One region of the Arthrobacter sp. Soil761 genome, then DNA from elsewhere that is predicted to be linked to it. Evidence: riboswitches for the same ligand, from Rfam matches in the RefSeq annotation. Region 1 holds a riboswitch; each other region holds the start of a gene.
The links. Region 1 has a riboswitch for S-adenosylmethionine ahead of metX (homoserine O-acetyltransferase MetX). Riboswitches for the same ligand answer to the same signal wherever they lie in the genome.
Positions count from the first base shown of each region.

Region 2: it holds a riboswitch for S-adenosylmethionine, as region 1 does, so the genes downstream of both, ASG79_RS13820 (DUF1737 domain-containing protein) here and metX (homoserine O-acetyltransferase MetX) in region 1, are expected to answer to the same signal.
Region 3: it holds a riboswitch for S-adenosylmethionine, as region 1 does, so the genes downstream of both, ASG79_RS01940 (aminotransferase class V-fold PLP-dependent enzyme) here and metX (homoserine O-acetyltransferase MetX) in region 1, are expected to answer to the same signal.

Region 1 is NZ_LMSF01000011.1:45,003-48,270, reverse strand. It holds SAM riboswitch class IV at 199-313, shown strand; gene ASG79_RS08145 (bifunctional o-acetylhomoserine/o-acetylserine sulfhydrylase) at 357-1,679, shown strand; SAM riboswitch class IV at 1,780-1,895, shown strand; gene metX (homoserine O-acetyltransferase MetX) at 1,908-3,023, shown strand; gene ASG79_RS08135 (MFS transporter) at 3,190-3,268, shown strand, end outside.
Region 2 is NZ_LMSF01000023.1:365,801-369,068, forward strand. It holds partial or broken gene opgC (OpgC domain-containing protein) at 1-810, opposite strand, end outside; SAM riboswitch class IV at 1,036-1,151, shown strand; gene ASG79_RS13820 (DUF1737 domain-containing protein) at 1,165-1,440, shown strand; gene ASG79_RS13825 (rhodanese-like domain-containing protein) at 1,437-1,847, shown strand; gene ASG79_RS13830 (O-succinylhomoserine sulfhydrylase) at 1,848-3,056, shown strand; gene ASG79_RS13835 (glutamate--cysteine ligase) at 3,193-3,268, opposite strand, start outside.
Region 3 is NZ_LMSF01000001.1:413,880-417,147, reverse strand. It holds gene ASG79_RS01940 (aminotransferase class V-fold PLP-dependent enzyme) at 1-1,405, opposite strand, end outside; SAM riboswitch class IV at 1,442-1,555, opposite strand; gene hisN (histidinol-phosphatase) at 1,708-2,520, opposite strand; gene rsgA (ribosome small subunit-dependent GTPase A) at 2,565-3,268, opposite strand, start outside.

The DNA.
Region 1 (3,268 bases):
GATGCGGCTCTCAGCTAAGGGTACCCTTACTGGAAAGGCGGCCGGGAAAAGGGCCGGGAACATGGGCACGAAGGACGACGGCGGCGTCCCCGGCCGGGTGCGGGGCGGCCCACCTGTGGCGGCTCGAAAGCCATGCAGGGCGACCTTGTTCGTCACAATGCTGTCCACGGCGACTACCCCGTTCCTAGACTGGGCGCAGGTCATGAGCGCCAGCGCCAAGCCCCGGCTCGCTGGCCGGCAACCCTCCACCCGCGGTGGGGTGCCCCGGGTGAGGACCTGGCTGTCCGGCAAGAGCCGGAAGCAAGCGCGGCCCGTACTGCCCCACGCATTCCGGGCCCACGTCAAAGGAGATTTGGATGTCCAACGGATGGTCTTTCGAAACCCGCCAGATCCATGCCGGCCAGGAGCCCGACAGTGCCACAGGAGCCCGCGCGCTCCCCATTTACCAGACCACGTCCTTCGTGTTCCCCAGCGCCGAAAGCGCAGCCAACCGCTTTGCCCTCGCCGAACTTGCACCCATCTACACCCGGATCGGCAACCCCACCCAGGATGCCGTCGAACAGCGGATCGCCAGCCTTGAGGGGGGCCTGGCCGCATTGCTGCTGAGCTCTGGCCAGGCCGCCGAGACGTTCGCGGTGCTGAACATTGCGGAGGCGGGGGACCATATTGTGGCGAGCCCCAGCCTTTACGGCGGAACGTACAACCTGTTCGCCCACACCCTGAAGAAGTTCGGCATCTCGGTCACGTTCGTCCAGGATCCCGACAACCTGGACCAGTGGCGCGACGCCGTCCAGCCGAACACCAAGCTCTTTTTCGGTGAAGTGGTGTCCAATCCCCGCCAGGACGTCCTGGACATCGAAGGCATCTCCGAGGTGGCCCACCAGGCAGGCGTGCCACTGATCGTGGACAACACCCTGTCCACGCCCTACCTGATCCGCCCACTGGAGTGGGGTGCGGACATCGTGATCCACTCCGCCACCAAATACCTGGGCGGCCACGGCTCCGCAATTGCCGGCGTGATCGTGGACTCCGGCAAATTCGACTTCGGCAAGGACCCTGAACGGTTCCCCGGCTTCAACACCCCGGACCCCACCTACAACGGCCTGGTCTACGCCCGCGACCTAGGCGCCGACGGTGCGCTGGGTGCCAACCTCTCCTACATCCTCAAGGCCCGCGTCCAGCTGCTGCGCGACCTTGGCTCGGCGGTTTCCCCCTTCAACGCCTTCCTGATCTCCCAGGGCCTGGAGACGCTGAGCCTGCGGGTGGAACGCCACGTTGCCAACGCCACGGAAGTGGCGCGCTGGCTGGAAGGAAGGGACGACGTCGAATCCGTCGCCTACGCCGGGCTGCCCTCCAGCCCCTGGTACGAGCGTGGCCGCAAGTACGGGCCCAAGGGAACGGGCGCCGTCGTGGCCTTCAACCTTGCCGGCGGAGCGGAGGCGGGCAAGCGCTTCGTCGACGCCCTGGAGCTGCACTCCCACGTGGCCAACATCGGCGACGTCCGCTCCCTGGTCATCCACCCGGCGTCGACCACCCACAGCCAGCTCTCGCCGGAGCAGCAAGCGGTGGCCGGGGTGAATCCGGGACTGGTCCGGCTCTCTGTTGGCCTGGAGCACATCGATGACATCCTGGCCGACCTGGAAGCGGGTTTCCGCGCTGCCAAAGGCGCCCAGAGCTAAAAGCGCGCCAGGGCTGACGCCGGGAGGGCCGGCAAGCGGGGAAGTCACAACCAGTCACACTCTTGGCCTGGAGCGGGGGGTGTTTCGTACACTCAAACCAGGTCATGAGTGCCAGTGACAGCCCCGGCTTGCTGGCCGGCAACCCTCCATCCGCGGTGGGGTGCCCCGGGTGAGGACCTGGCCTGCCGGTCAGACGACGGCAGGCAAGCGCGTAGAAGAGGTCTTGCCATGACGGTTACCGTCGCCCGAACCACCATCCCCGAACACGGAATTGTCCGCTACGCCTCCATCGGAGGGCTGGAACTCGAAGCCGGGGGATACCTCCCGGACGTCACGCTGGCCTACGAAACCTGGGGCACGCTCAACGCCGACGCCAGCAACGCCATCCTGATCGAGCACGCCCTGACCGGCAGCACCCACGTGACCCGCGGCGACACGGACGAAGAAGGCTGGTGGGAACAATTGGCCGGTCCCGGCGCTCCCGTGGACACGGACAAGTTCTTCGTGGTGTCCGTCAACATCGTGGGCGGCTGCTACGGGTCCACGGGCCCGTCGTCGGCCGCCCCGGACGGAGCCCCCTGGGGCTCCCGCTTCCCCCTGGTCACCCTGCGGGACAGCACGCTGGCAGAGGCCCGGCTGGCTGACCAGCTGGGCATCAGCAGCTGGTTCGCTGTCCTGGGCGGATCCATGGGCGGCGCCCGCGCCCTTGAATGGGCAGTGACCTACCCGGAGAGGGTGCAGCGCTGCGCCGTCATCTCCGTGGGCGCCGCGAGCACGGCGGAACAGATCGCCTTCGCGCAGGCCCAGACCCTGGCCATCCGGCAGGACCCACACTTCAACGGCGGCGACTACTACGGCGGCCCCTGCCCGGAAGCCGGGCTGGCACTTGCCCGGCGCATCGCCCACATCACCTACCGGTCCGCGGCTGAACTGGAAGGCCGCTTCGGCCGGGAACCCCAGGCGCCGGAGTCGCCCCTGAAGGGTGAGGCTCTGGCCGCCCGCGGCCGCTACCAGGTGGAAAGCTACCTGGACCACCAGGGCAGCAAGCTCGTGAAGCGCTTCGACGCCAACAGCTATATCGCCCTCACCGAGGCGCTGATGAGCCATGACATCTGCCGGGGCCGCGGAACCCTGGCCGAAACCCTGGCCAGGTCCACCGCCAGGTTCTTCGTGGCCGCCGTGGATTCGGACCGGCTGTATTTCCCGTCGCAGTCCCGTGAGCTGGCCCAGGCCCTGCCGGGGGACGTGGACGTCCACGTCATCCAGGCGCCGATCGGGCACGACGGGTTCCTGACAGAGATCGGGCAGCTGGGCAGCCAGCTCCGGAGCAGCTTCCTGGCCTAGCGCCCCGCATGTGCATTCCTGCAGATGCCTTCTGCACTAATCGGCGTTGAGGTTGCACCGCAGGCAGACCATACTCAATCGAATCCGGTGCGTTCGTGGTGTGCATCACACCCGGCCGCCATTGATTGGTCCCCGTGGTGTCGACGACGACGCCGAAGGAGTTCGCATGAGTACGGAAAGCTCCGCCGCAAGGCGCACAGAGGAAACCGACGTCAAGGCTTCAGGCCTTAAGAAAGTGGTTACGG
Region 2 (3,268 bases), on a different contig from region 1:
CTGGAGCTCGCCGGCCCTCGGCTGGGAGTTGACGGCGGGGCCGCCGGCCGTGTCGTCGTGATAGGCGGCCAGCCCCGCCCAGTCCACTGCGTCGTCGCCCGGGTAGTAAGGGGCGTAGGCGCTGTCGCTTGAGTTCCAGGCCCCGTCGCCGTTCGTGTCCAGGAGGGAAAAGCCTTCGGTTCCGGGCTGCGGGGCATCCCGGTTGCGGTCAAAGGGGTAGTCCTTGCCCAGGTAAGGCGCCCACACCAAGGTGGCCCGGCCGCCGTCGTACTTCTTGAACGCTGCCGCCACAGCCCTGAAGGCCTGCCGGTACGCGGCGGGCTGCTGGCCCCAGGCCACCCAGCTTGCATTCATGTCCGGGGCGAACCGGATCAGCAGCTGCCCCTTGAACCCGGACGTAAGGTCGCGCACCTGCGCTGCGAATGCTTCCGCTTCCGCGGTGCCGAGCTGGCCCAGGGGCACTGACGGCTTCACCGTGAGCAGGGCGTGGGCGCCTAGGGACGCGGCCTGCTGAAGGAAGCCGTCAAGGTCGTTCCGTTCCGAATCGCGGTAGGGGATGGTGATGTCGTGGCCGAAGACGGCCGGACTGGCACCAAGCCGGCCGCTGAAGCCTGCGGCGGTGTCCTCGCCCCACTCGAGCACCGCGCCCAGCCAGGGCTTTCCCTTCTCCGGCGCAGCGTCCGCCGCATGCGCCGGCGCAGCCGCCAGCAGGGCAAGGAGGCTGACGATGGCCGCGGCCAGGAACGCACCGATGGACGGCCGGCGGGTCCCGCAAATGGCGGCCTGGTGGCGCGATGTGTTTGCCCGCATGCTGACAGGACCCCCGGTGCTCATTGCTGTGACGACGGGGCGGCGCCCCGGTAAGAACTTTATCGGCCCCGCGGCCCCGGGCGGCACGTGGCGGGCCGCCCACCTGCGGCGATGTCCGCCGTCGCGCTTTCCTTCAACCCCGCGCCTCCCTTCAGCGCTGCTCAATTACGGAACATGACGACGGCGGCGGTGCGGCTTGGCGCGGCAGATGTTACGTTTTTGGGGAGTAATGAGTACCGGTGTGAAGCCCTGACTGGCCGGTCGGCAACCCTCCCTTTCGCGGCGGGGTGCCTCAGGTGAATACTCGGCATATCGACCGATTCGAGCTGCAAGCGTGAAAGAAGGAGATCCGTCGTGTCTGACGCACCTGCCCCCGACGAAAAATTGTCCTACCGCCTGATCACCGGCCCGGATGACCGTTCATTCTGCGAGCGGATCTCCACGGCCCTGGCCGACGGCTATGTGCTGCACGGCAGCCCGGCAGCCACCTTCAACGGCACCAGCGTGATCGTGGCGCAGGCAGTGGTCCTTCCGGCGGCAATCGCCTCGGCCGATGCCGCGGTTGCCACCGCAGTGGATGAACTGGACGCCGAATTTGAAGGCGAGTTCGACGGCGAGGGCCACGCATGAGCTACGCGGGAGACCTCACGCCCCAGGAAGCATGGGAGAAGCTGGAACAGGGCGCCATCCTGGTGGACGTCCGCACCGAGGGCGAATGGGCCCACATCGGCATTCCGGACACCAAGGCCACGGACAACGACCCCCTCTTCATCCAGTGGACCTTCCCCGGCGGCATCCCCAACCCCGACTTCATCAACGACCTCAGCCAGCAGGCGCCCGAGGACCGTTCAACCGAACTGGTGTTCCTGTGCCGCTCCGGCCAGCGGTCCATCGCGGCAGCCATCGCGGCCACCCGGGCCGGCTTCACCTCCTACAACGTGCTGGAGGGCTTTGAAGGCGAGCCGGACCGCTATGGCGAACGCACCGTCAACGGCTGGAAAAACCGCGGCCTTCCCACCAACCTCGGAAAGAACTAAGTGACCTTCAACCAAGACGCCCCCGGCTGGAACCCCGACACCCAGGCTGTCCGTGGCGGGCTGGACCGCACCAACTTCCAGGAAACGTCCGAGGCCATTTTCCTGAACTCCGGCTTCGTCTACGAATCCGCGGCAGCAGCTGAACGCGCCTTCACCGGCGAGGACGAACGCTTTGTCTACTCCCGCTACGGCAACCCGTCCGTGGCCACCTTCCAGGAGCGGCTCCGGCTGCTGGAAGGCACCGAAGCCTGCTTCGCGACGGCGTCGGGCATGTCCGCGGTGTTCACCGCGCTTGGTGCCCTGCTGGCTGCCGGCGACCGGGTGGTGGCCGCCCGGTCGCTGTTCGGTTCGTGCTTCGTGATTTTGAACGAGATCCTTCCCCGGTGGGGCGTGGAGACCGTCTTCGTGGACGGGCCGGACCTGGACCAGTGGCGCGAGGCCCTCTCCAAGCCCACCACCGCCGTCTTCTTCGAATCCCCGTCCAACCCGATGCAGGAGATCGTGGACATCGCCGCGGTCAGCGAACTTGCGCATGCCGCCGGCGCCAAGGTGGTGGCGGACAACGTCTTCGCCACTCCCCTGCTGCAGCGCTGCGGTGACCTGGGCGCCGACGTCATCGTCTACTCCGGCACCAAGCACATCGACGGCCAGGGCAGGGTCATGGGCGGCGCCATCCTGGGCACCAAGGAGTTCATCGACGGCCCCGTGAAACAGCTCATGCGCCACACCGGGCCCGCACTCTCGGCGTTCAACGCCTGGGTCCTGACCAAGGGCCTGGAGACCATGAGCCTGCGCGTGAACCATTCCTCCGCCACGGCGCTCCGGCTCGCAGAGTGGCTGGAAGAACAGCCCGCCGTGAGCTGGGTGAAGTACCCGCTGCTCAAGTCCCACCCGCAGTACGACCTGGCGGCACGGCAGATGAGCGCCGGCGGTACGGTCCTCACGCTTGAGCTGGCTCCCTCCGGCGGGCGCTCCGGCAAGGAAGCGGCCTTCGCACTGCTGGACGGGCTGCGCATCATCGACATCTCCAACAACCTTGGTGATTCGAAGTCCCTGATCACGCACCCCGCCACCACCACGCACCGCGCCATGGGGCCGGAAGGGCGCGCCGCCATTGGGCTCAGTGACGGCGTGGTGCGGCTCTCGGTAGGGCTCGAGGACCCGGAGGACCTCCTCCGCGACCTGGAACAGGCACTCAAGCAGATCTAGCCGCGCGGGAAGCCCTAGCTCCTCTGGGTCCGGGCGACGCGCTTCCTCACTCTCGATGCGCAGATTCCCTGGCGCGCACCAAATATGGGCCGCGAGGAGGAATCTGCGCGTCGGGAATGGATATGCGCATCGAAGGTCAGCTCTGGCGGACCCGCAGCAGTTCGGGCGTGCCCTCCACGTCAGCTAGATCCAGGGCATCCCGCATGGTCACG
Region 3 (3,268 bases), on a different contig from region 1:
AGGGCGCTGCGCCGGCTGTTCCAGGGGTGTTGGGCGCCCAGTGCGGGTAGGTGCGGGTGTCGTTGGCAGGGACCCAGCGGCCTGCGTCCACCACGTAGTCCCAGCCCAGCCCGTTGCTCCGGAGCGCCTGGATGCCGGCCAGCAGGCGCTCGGCATCTTCCAGGCGCGAACCGACGCCGAAGCTGGCGCGGAGGGAACCGGACGGCAGGCCCAGGCGCTTCAGCAGGGGATGGGCGCAGAAGCGCCCGTCACGCAGGCCCACGCCATGCTCTGCCGAAAGGTACGCCGCCACCAGTCCTGCGTCGTAACCCTCGACGGAGAAGTTGACCACCCCGATGGTGTCCGTTTCGGGGTTGGTGTCCTTGAAGATCTGGTGAACCGTGACGCCGTCGATCCGCTGGAGTCCCTCCACCAGGAAGGAGCGGATGGCGGACTCGTGGGCGTGCCAGCGTTCCTGGTCCAGGCCGGCAATGACCTGGCTGGCGCGGGCCAGCGTGGCGGCCCCCAGGACGTTCGGCGAGCCCCCCTCATGGCGGGCCGGGCCGGTGGCCCAGCTGACGCCGTCGAGCCTGGCTTCCTTGACGGCGCCGCCCCCGGCGAGGTGCGGGACGCCGGCGTCCAGCCAGTCCGGGCGTCCCACCAGGACGCCGGCGCCGAAGGGCGCATACAGCTTGTGGCCGGAGAAGGCGAGGTAGTCGACGTCATCCGCGCTGATGTCTATGCGGCGGTGCGGCGCGAGCTGGGCCGCATCCACCACGATCCGTGCGCCATGTTCGTGGGCCAGCGCGGCCAGCGCCCGGATGGGGAGGATTTCGCCGGTCACGTTGGAGGCCCCGGTGACCGCGACCAGGCTGACACCGCCCTGTCCAAGCTCGGCACGTACGGCCTCAAGGGTGCCGGTGATGGTGTCGGCGGCGACGATGCTGCGGTGCGGGACGCCCTGCCACGGCAGGAGATTGGCGTGGTGTTCGATGTCCAGGTACAGCACTTCGCCGTGGTGGCGGCCATCGGTCACGGGAAGGCAGCCGGCCAGCAGGTTCAGCGAATCCGTCGTGTTGCGGGTGAAGATGACCGAATCATCCGGGCGGCCGCCCACGAAATCCCTGACGATGCTGCGCGCGTTCTCGTACACGGAGGTGCTGATCTGGGATGCGTATCCTGCCCCGCGGTGGACGCTGGCGTAGTAGGGGAGGATCTCATTCAGGTAAGCGGACACTACGGACAGTGCCGGGGCGGAGGCGCCGTAATCGAGGTTGGCGTACCGCACGTGGCCGCCCGAAATCAGGGGCGCCTGGATTTCGGCGCCGGTGACGGCAGCGAGCGGCCGGCCGGCTGCGGCGTGGCGTGCATGGGGGACGGCAGCTTGGGCAATGACGGGCTGGGGGGAGACGGTGGCAGTTGTCACAGAGACCTCACTTGGTACAGGACTCCGGCATAGTGGAATCCGCGCTTGCCGCATCCGCTCCGGACCGGCCTGGTCGTCACCCGGGGCACCCCACCGCGAATGGAGGGTTGCCGGCCAGCAAACCGGGGTTTTGCGCTGGCACTCGTGACCTGCATAAAAGCGTAGGACATGGGGCGGCCAGGACTGAAGCCGCGGCAATTGTTAAGGGCTTTGTTACGCGCCGCCGAATAAACGACGCCGGGCACCTGCCTTGGGAGGTGTCCGGCGTCGCATTATTCGTTCAAACGTGGAAAGCGCGTGAGTTACAGCAGATCGTCCAGGTACGGGTTCAATCGGTGCAGGACCTCCGAGTGCAGGATTGAGTTCGTGGCCAGGGCGTTCCCGCCGAACGGGCCGTCCTCGCCTTCCAGGGATGTGAACCGGCCGCCGGCCTCCACCACGATCGGCACCAGGGCAGCCATGTCATAGAGGTTCAGCTCGGGTTCGCAGGCGATGTCCACGGAGCCCTCGGCCACCATGCAATACGACCAGAAATCCCCGTAGGCCCGGGTCCGCCAAACGTCCTCGGTAAGGCCGAGGAACTCGTCAAGGTTTCCGCGTTCCTTCCACCCGCCCAGGCTGGAGTAGGAGAGGGAGGCGTCGGAAAGCTTCGACACGTTGGACACGCGGAGGCGGGTGGCGGCGGCAAGGGACCTGCCCATGTACGCGCCCATGCCTTTCGCCGCCCACCAGCGCTTGCCCAGGGCCGGGGCGCTGACGACGCCTACCACCGGTTCGCCCTCATCCACGAGGGCGATCAGCGTGGCCCATACGGGAACGCCGCGGACAAAGTTTTTGGTTCCGTCAATGGGGTCGATGATCCAGCGCCGGGAACCGTGGCCGGTGCTGCCGAATTCCTCGCCCAGGACGGCGTCGCGGGGGCGTGAACGGGAGAGCTGGCCCCGGATGGCTTCCTCGGCGGCCTTGTCCGCGTCGGTGACCGGCGTCAGGTCCGGCTTGGTCTCAACGTGGAGGTCCAGGGCCTTGAAGCGGCTCATGGTCTGGTCATCCACGGAGTCGGCCAGGACATGGGCCAGGCGCAGGTCATCGTTGTAGCTCGAAGCGGGTTGGATCATGGTTCCAAACTACCGTCTGTGGACGGTTCTGCCGGGAGAACGCGTCAGTTGACGCTGCCGAGCTCCTTGGTTTCCTGTGCTTCCATCCTCGGGTCCGTGCCAAGCAGGCGCCGCAGCGAGGCCAGCCGGGCCGCGCCGGTGGGACCTGCGTGTCCGCCTGCCACCCAGTCGTCGAGGCCGCAGTTCACTGCGGTTGCGGTGTGCTTGCAGCCCCGTTCGCAGTTCTCGATGCCGGGGGAGAGGTCCGGGAAGGAGCGCAGGATGCGGTCAGGGTCCACGTGCGCCAGGCCAAAGGAACGGATGCCGGGGGTATCGATGATCCAGCTGCCGGGAGGCGCGTCCGCCAACCGCAAGGCAAGGGCCGACGACGACGTGTGGCGGCCGCGCCCGGTCACGGCATTCACGCCGCCGGTGGCCCGCTCGGCGCCGGTCAGGGCGTTCACCATGGTGGACTTGCCGACGCCGGAGTGCCCCAGCATAACGGTGACCTTGCCATCGAGATGGTCCCGCAGCGCCGCCACTGCGGCGCTGTCCAGCCGCGCCGAGAGCCCGTCATCGGACCGGGCATCGATTCCCGACGCCTGCGCATCCGCCGTCTTGCTGATGATCACCGGGAAGTCCAGGTGCGTGTAGTTGGAAAGCAGGTCCGCGGGGTCTTTGACGTCGGCCTTGGTGACCAGCAGGATGGGTTCGATTCCGGCGTCGTATGCGGCCACGAGCGCGCGGTCGATGAACCCCGTGCGGGGTT